3 regions of the Streptomyces sp. NPDC006487 genome follow, and region 3 is predicted to be linked to each of the others. Evidence: riboswitches for the same ligand, from Rfam matches in the RefSeq annotation. Region 3 holds a riboswitch; each other region holds the start of a gene.

Region 1 (3,836 bases), on a different contig from region 3:
GCTCGCCTGGGTCGAGAAGTACTTCGGCACCATCCCCGGCCACGACGGCAAGCAGCCGCCGCGCGACGGCTCGCTGCCCGAGATCATGGGGGAGCAGCTGCGCGAGGAGGTCGTCGAGGAGGTCCCGGCCCGTGCGCTGATGGCGGCCTACCGGCTCCCGCACGACGGCACCCGTGAATGCGACGCCGCCGACGTGGCGCTGACGGTCCTGGGCAGCGGCGAGTCCTCCCGGCTCCACAACCGCCTGGTGCGCCGCGACCAGAGCGCCGTAGCGGCCGGTTTCGGCATGCTGCGCCTCGCCGGCGCGCCCTCGCTGGGCTGGCTGGACGTCAAGACCTCCAGCGGGGTCGAGGTGACCGCCATCGAGGCGGCCGTCGACGAGGAGCTCGCGCGGTTCGCCGCCGAGGGCCCGACGGCCGAGGAGATGGAGCGCGCGCAGGCCCAGCTGGAGCGCGAGTGGCTGGACCGGCTGAGCACGGTGGCGGGCCGCGCCGACGAACTGTGCCGCTTCGCGGTGCTGTTCGGCGACCCGCAGCTCGCCCTGACCGCCGTCCAGCGCGTCCTCGACATCACCGCCGAGGAGGTGCAGGCCGTGGCCGCGGCCCGACTGCGCCCCGACAACCGCGCGGTGCTCGTCTACGAGCCCATCGCCGCGGATGACATCGAAGAGACCGACGCGAGCGACGAGAACGAGGGGGCGGAGCAGTGAGCGACACCGCAGCCGTCACGATGACCTTCCACCCGCGCCCCGAGGCCGGCGAGCCGCAGCCGTGGGCCTTCCCGGCCCCCGAGCGCGGGGCACTGGCCAACGGCCTGACCCTGCTGCGCTGCCACCGGCCGGGCCAGCAGGTGGTCGCGGTCGAGATCAACCTCGCGGCCCCGCTCGACGCGGAGCCCGAGGGCCTCGACGGAGTGGCCACGATCATGGTCCGCGCCCTGTCCGAGGGCACCGACAAGCGCTCCGCGGAGGATTTCGCCGCCGAACTGGAGCGCTGCGGCGCCACCCTCGACGCACATGCCGACCACCCCGGCCTGCGGGTCTCCCTGGAGGTCCCGGCCTCCCGCCTGCACAAGGCGCTGGGCCTGGTCGCCGAGGCGCTGCGCGCGCCGGCCTTCGCCGACGCCGAGGTCGACCGGCTGGTGCGCAACCGGCTCGACGAGATCCCGCACGAGAGCGCCAACCCGCAGCGCCGCGCCGCCAAGCAGCTCTCGAAGGAGCTCTTCCCGGCCTCCCTGCGGATGTCCCGCCCGCGCCAGGGCACCGAGGAGACGGTCGCCCGCATCGACTCCGCGGCCGTACGCGCCTTCTACGAGGCCCACGTGCGCCCCGCGACCGCCACCGCGGTGGTCGTCGGCGATCTGACCGGAATCGACCTGGACGCCGTCCTGGCCGACACCCTGGGCGCGTGGACCGGTGACACCACCGCCCCGCGCCCGGTCCCGCCGATCACCGCCGACGACACGGGCCGCGTGGTCATCGTGGACCGGCCCGGCGCGGTCCAGACGCAGTTGCTGATCGGCCGCATCGGCGCCGACCGGCACGACCGGGTCTGGGCACCCCAGGTGCTCGGCACGTACTGCCTGGGCGGCACCCTCACCTCCCGGCTGGACAAGGTGCTGCGCGAGGAGAAGGGGTACACGTACGGCGTGCGCGCCTTCGGCCAGGTGCTGCGCTCCACCGCCGACGGCAAGGGCGCCTCGATGCTCGCCATCAGCGGCTCGGTGGACACCCCGAACACCGGCCCGGCCCTGGACGACCTCTGGACGGTGCTGCGCACCCTCGCGGCGGGCGGCCTGACCGACGCCGAACGGGACGTGGCCGTGCAGAACTTGGTGGGGGTGGCCCCGCTGAAGTTCGAGACGGCGGCCTCCGTCGCGGGCACGCTCGCCGACCAGGTGGAGCAGGAGCTCCCGGACGACTACCAGGCGCAGTTGTACGCGCGGCTCGCCGAAACCGGGACCGTTGAGGCCACTTCGGCGGTCGTCAGCGCCTTCCCGGTGGACCGGCTGGTCACCGTGCTGGTCGGTGACGCCTCGCAGATCGAGGAGCCGGTGCGGGCCCTCGGGATCGGCGAAGTGACCGTGGTCACCAACTGACCGTCCGTTGACTGCCGGCGGGTCGCCAACTGACCTCCCGTACATGGGTCTCGGGCAAGGAGCCCTGGTGGATTGTCCGCCAGGGCTCCTTTCGTCTGCATTGTCCGTTTAGTGCTGTGGTTGCTTGTATGCGGTGTGGCGTACGCAACAAAAGGGCGTGTCTGTTTGGTGATTGGCTGATGATCCGCCTAGCGTCGGCCGTGCTGTTCGTCAGTTGTAACCGCCGCGTCCGCGGCACCGGACAGCGATCGCCGAGTCCCCGTCAGGCGCGAGCCTGGGGAGCCGGGGACCCACTTGTGTCCCTGGGGTGAATCGGACCGCCTCGCAAGAGGGGGCCCGTAGGAGACCTTCCTGCTCCGAACCCGTCAGCTAACCCGGTAGGCGAGAGGGAAGGAAAGGATCAGCCCCTTCATGGCGTTTGGCAGTAGTGCCGCCGGCAAGCACCGTGGTTCGAGCCGTATGAGCCGCAGGACCGCCGGCTACGCCGGCATAGCCGCCCTCGCCGCCACCGGCGTCGTAGGCTCCCTGGCCGGTCCCGCGTTCGCCGCGGACCATTCCCCCTCCGTCGAGGACACCGGCGCCCTCAACACCATCGTCGTGGCCGACGAGCTCGCCGGTGACGTCGAGGCCCAGGCCCAGTCCCAGCAGCGCGCGGCCGATGCCGCCGCCGCCAAGGCGCAGGCCGAGGCCGACGCACGGCAGCGGGCCGCCGAGGCCAAGGCGAAGGCCGAAGCGCAGGCCAAGGCCGAGCGCGAGGCCGCCGAGCGCGCCGCCCGCGAAGAGGAGCGCAAGCGCCTCAACACCTTCGTGTCGCCGCTCGACAACACCTACGTCAGCACCCAGTACCACGCGGGTGGCGGCATGTGGTCCTCCGGCAGCCACACCGGCATCGACTTCCACGCCGCCTCCGGCACCGAGGTGCACGCCGTGGGCCTCGGCACCGTGGTCGAGGCGGGCTACGGCGGCGCCTACGGCAACAACGTCGTCATCAAGCACGCCGACGGCACGTACACCCAGTACGGCCACATGTCCTCGCTGAGCGTCTCCGTCGGCCAGCAGGTCACCCCGGGCCAGAAGATCGGCCTGTCGGGCTCCACCGGCAACTCCAGCGGCCCGCACCTGCACTTCGAGGCCCGCACCGGCGCCGACTACGGTTCGGACATCAACCCGGTCACGTACCTGCGCTCGCACGGCGTCACCGTCTGACCGGCTCGCCCCACCGCACGTCTTCCGCGAAGGCCCCGGCTCTCTTCGAGCCGGGGCCTTCGTGCATCTCGCCGCGGCCTTCTCGCCGAGGGCTTCGTGCTCCGCGCCGTGTGAATGTTTCGTATTTCCGGCCGCTCTCGGAAATTATCGTGTGTTGCAATAGAGTTGCGACGCGCACAGCCATACGAAAAAGGCGGAGGTCCGGTCTTGCGTATTCCCGCGCACACGGTATGCACAGCGATCCGCGAAGACATCGTCTCCGGGGTGTTCGGGCCCGGCGGCCGGCTGACCGAGGAAGTGCTGGCCCGCCGGTACGGAGTCTCGCGCGTCCCGGTGCGCGAGGCGCTGCGCACGCTGGAGTCCGAGGGGTTCGTGACCACCAGGCGGCACGCCGGCGCCTGCGTGGCCGAGCCGACCGAACAGGAGGCGGCCGACCTCCTGGAGCTGCGGATGCTCCTGGAGCCCCTCGCGGCCGCCCGGGCGGCCAGACGGCGCAGCGAGGCTCACCTCAAGGTGCTGCGCGGCCTGGTCAG
Region 2 (3,836 bases), on a different contig from region 3:
GTTACCCCGCCGTTATGCGAAAGGTGCAGCCTCATGCGTTCCGGGAACGGCCGCCACAGACGCCCCCGACAAGTGCCCGCACTTGTCGTCACCGCCGGAGTCACCGGCACCGCACTCGCCTTGCCCCTGCTCGCCGCCACGGGCGCGAGCGCCGCGGAGACCTCCACATGGGACAAGGTCGCCGAGTGCGAGAGCGGCGGTACGTGGAGCGCCAACTTCGGCGGTGGCACGTACGGCGGGCTGCAGTTCAGCCAGGAGCAGTGGAAGAGCGCCGGCGGACTGGACTTCGCCGAGCGCGCCGACCTCGCCAGCCGCTCCCAGCAGATCGCCGTGGCCGAACGGGTCCTGGCTTCCCAGGGCCCCCAGGCATGGCCGCTGTGCGGGGTGCAGGCCGGTCTGACGCAGGACGCGCCCGCCGCCGAGGTGGACCCGGGCCTGCCCGGCGGTTCCGGATCCGCCGCCCCGGCTCCGTCCCGCCCGGACGCCTCCGTGCCCCACACCGGCTCGGGCAAGCAGTCCACGGACTTCGGAGCCCCGACGCAGAAGGGTCCGACCCCGTCGGCCTCGGTGCTGCCCGACTATCCGATCGGCGTGCCGGGCGAACTGCCCGTCATGCCGCTGCCGGAGCTGGAGACGCCGCCTCCCGGCCTCCCGGGCGACCCGACGGCTCCCACGAGCCCCGCGGACCCCACCGCCCCGACGGACCCCACCACTCCGGTGAACCCCACCACTCCCACACCGCCGTCCGTGGACCCGACCCTGCCGGTGGGGCCGACGCAGCCGGTGGACCCGACGGCTCCGGTGACTCCGTCCGCCCCGGGGAACTCGGCGAATCCGGCGAACCCGGGGAATCCGGCGAACCCGACACTTCCGGTCAACCCGGTTGATCCCACGGCCCCGACGACTCCGGCCGCGCCCGGCGAGTCCGCCTCCCCGACCGCTCCGGCGGCCTCCGGTGCGAGCGAGGGCGGCGGCAAGCACCGCGGCCCGGCCGCCGTCGAGACGCCCGCCGTGCCTGACGCCGCGTCGGACCCGACGTACACCGTGAAGGAGGGCGACAGCCTGATCGAGATCGCGGACGCCAACGGGGTGAAGGGTGGCTGGAAGGGTCTCTACGAGGCCAACGAGCAGGTCATCGGCGGCGATGCGGACCTGATCAAGCCCGGCCAGAACCTGGATCTAACGCATCAATAAGGACACTTGAAGCGCCCGGAACCAGCTGATTGTCCGTTTTCTGTAAGTGAGACATGTGTCTCTTCAGGTCAACTGGCGTGTCCGGCCCGGAGGGTTCCGCAAACCCCGCCCTCACCTGCGCAAACGCCCTTCCGGGGAGCGCAAGTAGGCACTGTTTCCCCCCGATGTCGCTCGTTGAACATCGGGGGGAGACCTGTCTACCTTCTGAATCGCTCGCCACCGCGGGCTCCTTCGACCGCATCGCCGAATCCTGCCGGCGGACGGAGGGAACACTCGTCGCGTAAAGCGCCGAAGGCAGGAGCGGGGGAACCAAGGTAGGCGCCGGTAGCGGCCGTTGAGAGACGGTCACATCGCCGGCTAGGGGTTAAGCCAAGCGCTAGGTCGCTCGGCCGGGCACTCACTCGCCCGAACCCGACAGCTCACCTCGTAGGCGTCGGTGAGGAGAACTCCATGCTGCTTTCGGGCAAGGGCAAGCACCGTCGCGGTTCCAAGGCCGTCCGCATCGTCACGCTCGCCGGTGTCGCCGGTGTCGCCGTGGCCGCGCCGCTGATGGCCGCGGGCACCGCCTCGGCCGCGACCGCTTCCGAGTGGGACCGCGTCGCCTCGTGCGAGTCCGGCGGCAACTGGTCCATCAACACGGGCAACGGCTACTACGGCGGCCTGCAGTTCTCGTCCTCCACGTGGGCCGCGTACGGCGGCAAGGCGTACGCCGCGCAGGCCAACCAGGCCTCCAAGTCGCAGCAGATAGCCATCGCCGAGAAGGTCCTCAAGGGCCAGGGCAAGGGCGCCTGGCCGTCCTGTGGCGTGGGCCTGTCGAACTCCTCCTACACGGGCGGCTCGACCCAGACCCCCGCCAAGCCGAAGACGCAGCCGAAGCCCGCGCCGAAGCAGGAGAAGGCCGCGCCGAAGCAGGAGACCAAGCGCGTCGAGGCTCCGACCACCCGCTCCGAGCGTCCGGCCGCGAAGACCGAGGCCCCCAAGACGGGCAACGGCTCCTACGCGGTCAAGTCCGGCGACACGCTGGGTGCGATCGCCGACGCGAACAACGTGGCCGGTGGCTGGGAGAAGCTCTTCGAGCTCAACAAGGACATCGTCACGGACGCCAACCTGATCTTCCCGGGTCAGAAGCTCAAGCTCAGCTGAAGCAGGAGCTGAAGCGGGACCCGAGGCGCGGGCCGAAGCCGAAGCTGAACCCCGGCTGAAACCTGCGAGAACGGTCGTGTCCGCTTTCGCGACACGCAGTAGTTCCACCGCATGATTCCACCGCCCGGCGCGCAACCCCCTTCGCGCCGGGCGGTGCTGTGTGCGGATGCCTTCGGTCTGACGGGGCCTCCGAAATGCCGATGATCAAGGGTCCTATGTCCTGTAAGAGGGGCATTCAGGCCCTTTTTCGTCCCAGGACCCGGGCGGTCGGCTGGCCGAGTGCCCGCAGGCGGTTAGGCTCTAAGCGGCAAGGCCATCCCACGGCCTGACATGCCACCGCACACCCAGCGTCACATCCCAGAAGGAGATGCTCGTGCCGTCCATCGACGTCGTCGTAGCCCGGGAAATCCTGGACTCCCGAGGCAATCCCACGGTCGAGGTCGAGGTGGGCCTCGACGATGGCAGCACCGGCCGTGCTGCAGTCCCGTCCGGCGCCTCCACCGGAGCGTTCGAAGCCGTAGAGCTCCGTGACGGTGACCCCAACCGCTACATGGGCAAGGGCGTAGAGAAGGCCGTCCTCGCCGTCATCGAGCAGCTCGGCCCGGAGCTCGTCGGCTACGACGCCACCGAGCAGCGCCTGATCGACCAGGCGATGATCGACCTGGACGCCACCGAGAACAAGGGCTCCCTCGGCGCCAACGCCATCCTCGGCGTCTCCCTCGCCGTCGCGCACGCCGCGTCCGAGGCCTCGGACCTGCCGCTCTTCCGCTACCTCGGCGGTCCGAACGCGCACCTGCTGCCCGTTCCGATGATGAACATCCTGAACGGTGGGTCGCACGCCGACTCCAACGTCGACATCCAGGAGTTCATGATCGCCCCGATCGGCGCGGAGTCCTTCTCCGAGGCCCTTCGCTGGGGCGCCGAGGTCTACCACACCCTCAAGAAGGTCCTGCACACCAAGGGCCTCTCCACCGGTCTGGGCGACGAGGGCGGCTTCGCGCCGAACCTGGAGTCGAACCGCGCCGCGCTCGACCTCATCGTCGAGGCCATCAAGCAGGCCGGCTACGTCCCGGGCAAGGACATCGCGCTCGCGCTCGACGTCGCCGCGTCCGAGTTCTACAAGGACGGCAAGTACGAGTTCGAGGGCCAGTCCCGCTCGGCCGCCGAGATGACCGAGTACTACGAGGAGCTCGTCTCCGCGTACCCGCTCGTGTCCATCGAGGACCCGCTGTACGAAGACGACTGGTCGGGCTGGAAGACCCTCACCGACAAGCTGGGCGCCAAGGTCCAGATCGTCGGCGACGACCTCTTCGTCACCAACCCCGAGCGTCTCGCCCGCGGCATCGAAGAGGGCTCGGCGAACGCCCTGCTCGTCAAGGTGAACCAGATCGGCTCGCTGACCGAGACCCTGGACGCCGTCGAGATGGCCCAGCGCAACGGTTTCAAGTGCATGATGTCGCACCGCTCCGGTGAGACCGAGGACGTCACCATCGCCGACC
Region 3 (3,836 bases):
CTTCGGCTCCAACGCGCAGGCGATGGCGGCCGGGCTCGCCGTCCTGTCCGTCATGGAGGACGAGCAGGTGGTGGCGGGCGCCCGCGCGATGGGCGACCTGCTGCGCGGCCGGCTCGCCGCGCTCGTGGACGAGTACGAACTGCTCCACGAGGTACGGGGGCGCGGGCTGATGATCGGCATCGAATTCGGCCGGCCGTCCTCGCTGGGGCTGCGGAGCCGCTGGAGCATGCTGCAGGCGGCGCGCAAGGGCCTGTTCGCGCAGATGGTGGTGGTACCGCTGCTGCAGAAGCACCGGATCCTCACGCAGGTCTCCGGCGACCACCTGGAGGTGATCAAGCTGATCCCGCCCCTGATCGTGAACGAGGCGGACGTCGACCGGTTCGTCGGCGCCTTCCGCGCGGTCATGGACGAGGCCCACGGAGGCGGCGCGCTGATGTGGGACTTCGGCCGGACACTGGTGAGGCAGGCCGTCGCGAACCGCTGACGGCCCACCTCGTGGGGCGTCAGTCCAGCAGCCGGCCCCGGAGCCTGTCGAGGGTCTCGGGCGTGAGCCCGAGGCCCTCGGCGAGGTAGCGCTCCACCCCGCCCCACTCCTCGTCGATGGTGTCGAAGGCCGTGGTCAGATACGGGGCGCGGGCGTCGAAGAGCGGGGCGAGCAGCTCCATCACCTCGGGGGCGCGGGCTTCGGGGGAGTCGCTGCCCCGGCGGACCCGGTAGCGGTTGTGCGGGGCGTTCGACTCCAGGTAGTCCGCGAGGATCGCCTCCCGCTCGACGCCCAGCGCGAGCAGGGTGACGGCGATCGACAGGCCGGCCCGGTCCTTCCCGGCGGCGCAGTGCATCAGCGCCGGGACGCTGTCCTCGGCGAGCGCGTGCACGACCCGGCTGTGCTCGGCGGTACGGGTCCGGATCATCGTCCGGTACGAACGGGACATCCGCGCGGCGGCCTTGCCCTCGCCCAGGATCTCGCGGAGCTGCGCCAGGTCCCCGTCGCGGACCATCTTCCAGAACTCGCTTCCGTCGGCCGGATCCGACAGCGGAATGTTGACGTTGAGCACCCCGGGCAGTTCGACGTCCGCCCCCTCCAGCGCGTGGTCGGCGCCGTTGCGGAAGTCGAAGACGGTGTGCAGTCCGAGCGACCCGAGGAATTCCGCATCGCTTTCGGTGGCATGCGCCAGATGTCCGCTTCGGAACAGTCGTCCCGACTTGACCCTTCGCCCCTCCGTGGTCGGCAAGCCGCCCACGTCGCGGAAGTTGCGCACTCCGGTCAGTGCCGCTTCGGGCGCTGCCGGATCGGTGTGGGCGCTCTGGGGTATCTGCTGGGTCACAGGGGCTCCTCCGTGTCGTCCGTGCGGTCGTCGCCGCTCTTCGTTGCTCGCCGTCGCCCGTGTCCGAATTACGCCACTTGAGGCCAACTTGCCATAGCGAGAGGCGAGATCGGACACGTCCCCGTGAGCCAGATCATACGGTGACCGTGAGTGTCTGATCGCGAATGGCGAATTCCCCTGTCCGGACGGCTGTTGGGCGAGGGGAATGGACACAGGGTGACCGTAATTCCGTCGGTCCATCATCACTGGGAATCCATCGGGGAATTCGGGACTTGTTCCTTGCGGCCGGGCTCGATTACCTTCGCGATCGATCCGGATGGACCGCCTAATCCTGCCGCCGTCCGGAAACCGCACCCGACTATTCACGCGCGCGGCAGGAGCGGGGGAACCAGGTAAGCCGCTGTTCCGGAGCTCCTTCGGGATCTTTACAACGGGACAGCTCGGGGTGAAGCCGTGCATGTGCTGTTCACCGGTACATACACCGCCGGACATCTCCAGTCCGAACCCGACAGCTCACCTCGCAGGCGTCGGAGAGGAATTCGCCATGTCCGGAACGGGTAAGCACCGCCGTCCCAAGTCCCGCTCGATATCCCGTGGGTTCGCCGTCGCGGGCACCGGTGGCGCGGCCCTCGCGCTTCCGCTGCTCGGCGCCACCGGCGCCCATGCCGCGGGTGTCCCGGCCGCGGCGCCCGCCGCCGCTCCGGTCCAGGCTCCGCAGGCCGTGGCCTTCCGGGCCGCGGCCGCGCCCGCCGCCGTGCAGGCCGCCCCCACCGTCTACACCGTCGTGCCGGGCGACTACCTCTCCAAGATCGCCGAGCGCCAGCACCTCGCCGGTGGCTGGGAGCAGCTCTACGCGGACAACCTCGAGGCCGTCGGCACCGACCCGTCGCTGATCCACCCGGGCCTCGAGCTCACGCTCGGCGCGAAGGGCGCGGCTCCGGCCGCGGCGGCCGAGTCCGCGCCGGCCGAAACGCCGAAGCCGGCCAAGAAGTCCGCTTACTCCGCTTCTTCCGGTTCATCGGATTCCTCCGGCTCCGCTGCTTCGGATGATTCTGCCGGTTCGTCGGATTCCTCCGAAGAGGCCGTGCCCGCCGCCAAGGTGCCCGCCAAGCAGCAGGGCGGCTCCGCGCCGACCGGCTTCGTCGCCCCGGTCAGCGGCGGCCCGTCCACCGCCTACAAGACCGCCGGCTCCATGTGGTCCAGCGGCTACCACACCGGTGTCGACTTCACCGCGAGCACCGGCACCACCGTCAAGGCGGTCGGCGCCGGCACCGTGGTCTCCGCCGGCTGGGGCGGTGCGTACGGCAACGAGGTCGTGATCCGGCACGAGGACGGCAATTACAGCCAGTACGCGCACCTCTCCCAGCTCTCCGTCTCGACCGGGCAGAGCGTCAGCGCCGGGCAGACCCTGGGCCTCTCCGGTGCCACGGGCAACGTGACCGGCCCGCACCTGCACTTCGAGATCCGCACCGGTCCCTCGTACGGCTCGGACATCGACCCGCTGGCCTACCTGCGGTCCAAGGGCGTCAGCATCTGAATCCGAGGCGCTGTCGGAGGTGCCGGTTAGGCTGCCCGTTCCGACAGGGGACGGGACGGTCATGGCATGAAGGTCAGCGCCGGGGAGCTCAACCGCTCCACGCTCGCACGGCAGTTGCTGCTGGGGCGCGAGGCGATGGACGTGGGCGACGCGGTGCGCCGGGTGGTCGCCCTGCAGGCGCAGCACGCCGCCTCGCCGTACCTCGCGCTGTGGAACCGGCTCGCCGGCTTCGACCCGGCAGACCTCGACGCCGCCTTCACGGGGCGCGAGGTCGTCAAGTCGACGTTGATGCGGCTGACCCTGCACGCCGTGCACGCCGAGGACTACCCGGCCTTCCGGGAGGCCGTGCAGCCCTCCGTACGGGCCGCCCGGCTCGGGACCCGTTTCACGGACTCCGGGCTGACGGCCGCGGACGCCGACCTCCTCGTGCCGCAGCTGCTGGACTTCGCCGACCGGCCCCGTACGACGGCGGAGTGCGAGGACTGGCTCGGACAGCGGCTGGGAGTGGCGCCGCGGCCCGGAGCCTGGTGGGGGCTGCGGCAGTACGCACCGCTGCTGCACGCGCCCACCGCCGCGCCGTGGTCGTTCGGGGAGCGGCCGTCCTACGTCGCGCCCCCGTGCCGGCCGCGCACCGTACCGGCGGACCCGGAGGCGGCGGAGGAATCCCTGCGGACGCTGGTCCTGCGCTACCTGGAGGGGTTCGGGCCGGCGTCGGCGGCGGACGTGGCGCAGTTCTCCCTGGTCCAGCGGGTCAGGGTCCGCCAGGCGCTGCGGGCGCTGGAGCTCTCCGGGAGGCTCGACCGGCTGGAGGGGCCGGACGGGGAGGAGCTGTTCGACGTCCGGGGCGCACCGCGCCCGGCGCAGGACACGCCGGCGCCGCCCCGGCTGATGGCCATGTGGGACAGCGTGCTGCTCGCGTACTCCGACCGGAGCCGCATCGTCCCGCCGCAGTACCGCAAGCTCGTCGCGCGGAT

Evidence for each region. A riboswitch is a leader RNA that binds a small molecule or an ion and turns the genes downstream of it on or off. The one in region 3 is predicted to bind cyclic di-AMP.
Region 1: it holds a riboswitch for cyclic di-AMP, as region 3 does, so the genes downstream of both, ACFYM0_RS17080 (M23 family metallopeptidase) here and ACFYM0_RS05975 (LysM peptidoglycan-binding domain-containing M23 family metallopeptidase) in region 3, are expected to answer to the same signal.
Region 2: it holds a riboswitch for cyclic di-AMP, as region 3 does, so the genes downstream of both, ACFYM0_RS07915 (transglycosylase family protein) here and ACFYM0_RS05975 (LysM peptidoglycan-binding domain-containing M23 family metallopeptidase) in region 3, are expected to answer to the same signal.

Annotation. Positions count from the first base shown of each region.
Region 1 is NZ_JBIAHN010000009.1:72,553-76,388, forward strand. Features, by position in the region: gene ACFYM0_RS17070 (M16 family metallopeptidase) at 1-709, shown strand, start outside; gene ACFYM0_RS17075 (M16 family metallopeptidase) at 730-2,097, shown strand; cyclic di-AMP (ydaO/yuaA leader) riboswitch at 2,337-2,496, shown strand; gene ACFYM0_RS17080 (M23 family metallopeptidase) at 2,509-3,303, shown strand; gene ACFYM0_RS17085 (GntR family transcriptional regulator) at 3,511-3,836, shown strand, end outside.
Region 2 is NZ_JBIAHN010000004.1:89,090-92,925, reverse strand. Features, by position in the region: gene ACFYM0_RS07920 (transglycosylase family protein) at 34-1,194, shown strand; cyclic di-AMP (ydaO/yuaA leader) riboswitch at 1,471-1,642, shown strand; gene ACFYM0_RS07915 (transglycosylase family protein) at 1,645-2,337, shown strand; gene eno (phosphopyruvate hydratase) at 2,705-3,836, shown strand, end outside.
Region 3 is NZ_JBIAHN010000003.1:169,839-173,674, reverse strand. Features, by position in the region: gene ACFYM0_RS05985 (aspartate aminotransferase family protein) at 1-484, shown strand, start outside; gene ACFYM0_RS05980 (tyrosine-protein phosphatase) at 504-1,325, opposite strand; cyclic di-AMP (ydaO/yuaA leader) riboswitch at 1,671-1,865, shown strand; gene ACFYM0_RS05975 (LysM peptidoglycan-binding domain-containing M23 family metallopeptidase) at 1,870-2,862, shown strand; gene ACFYM0_RS05970 (winged helix DNA-binding domain-containing protein) at 2,929-3,836, shown strand, end outside.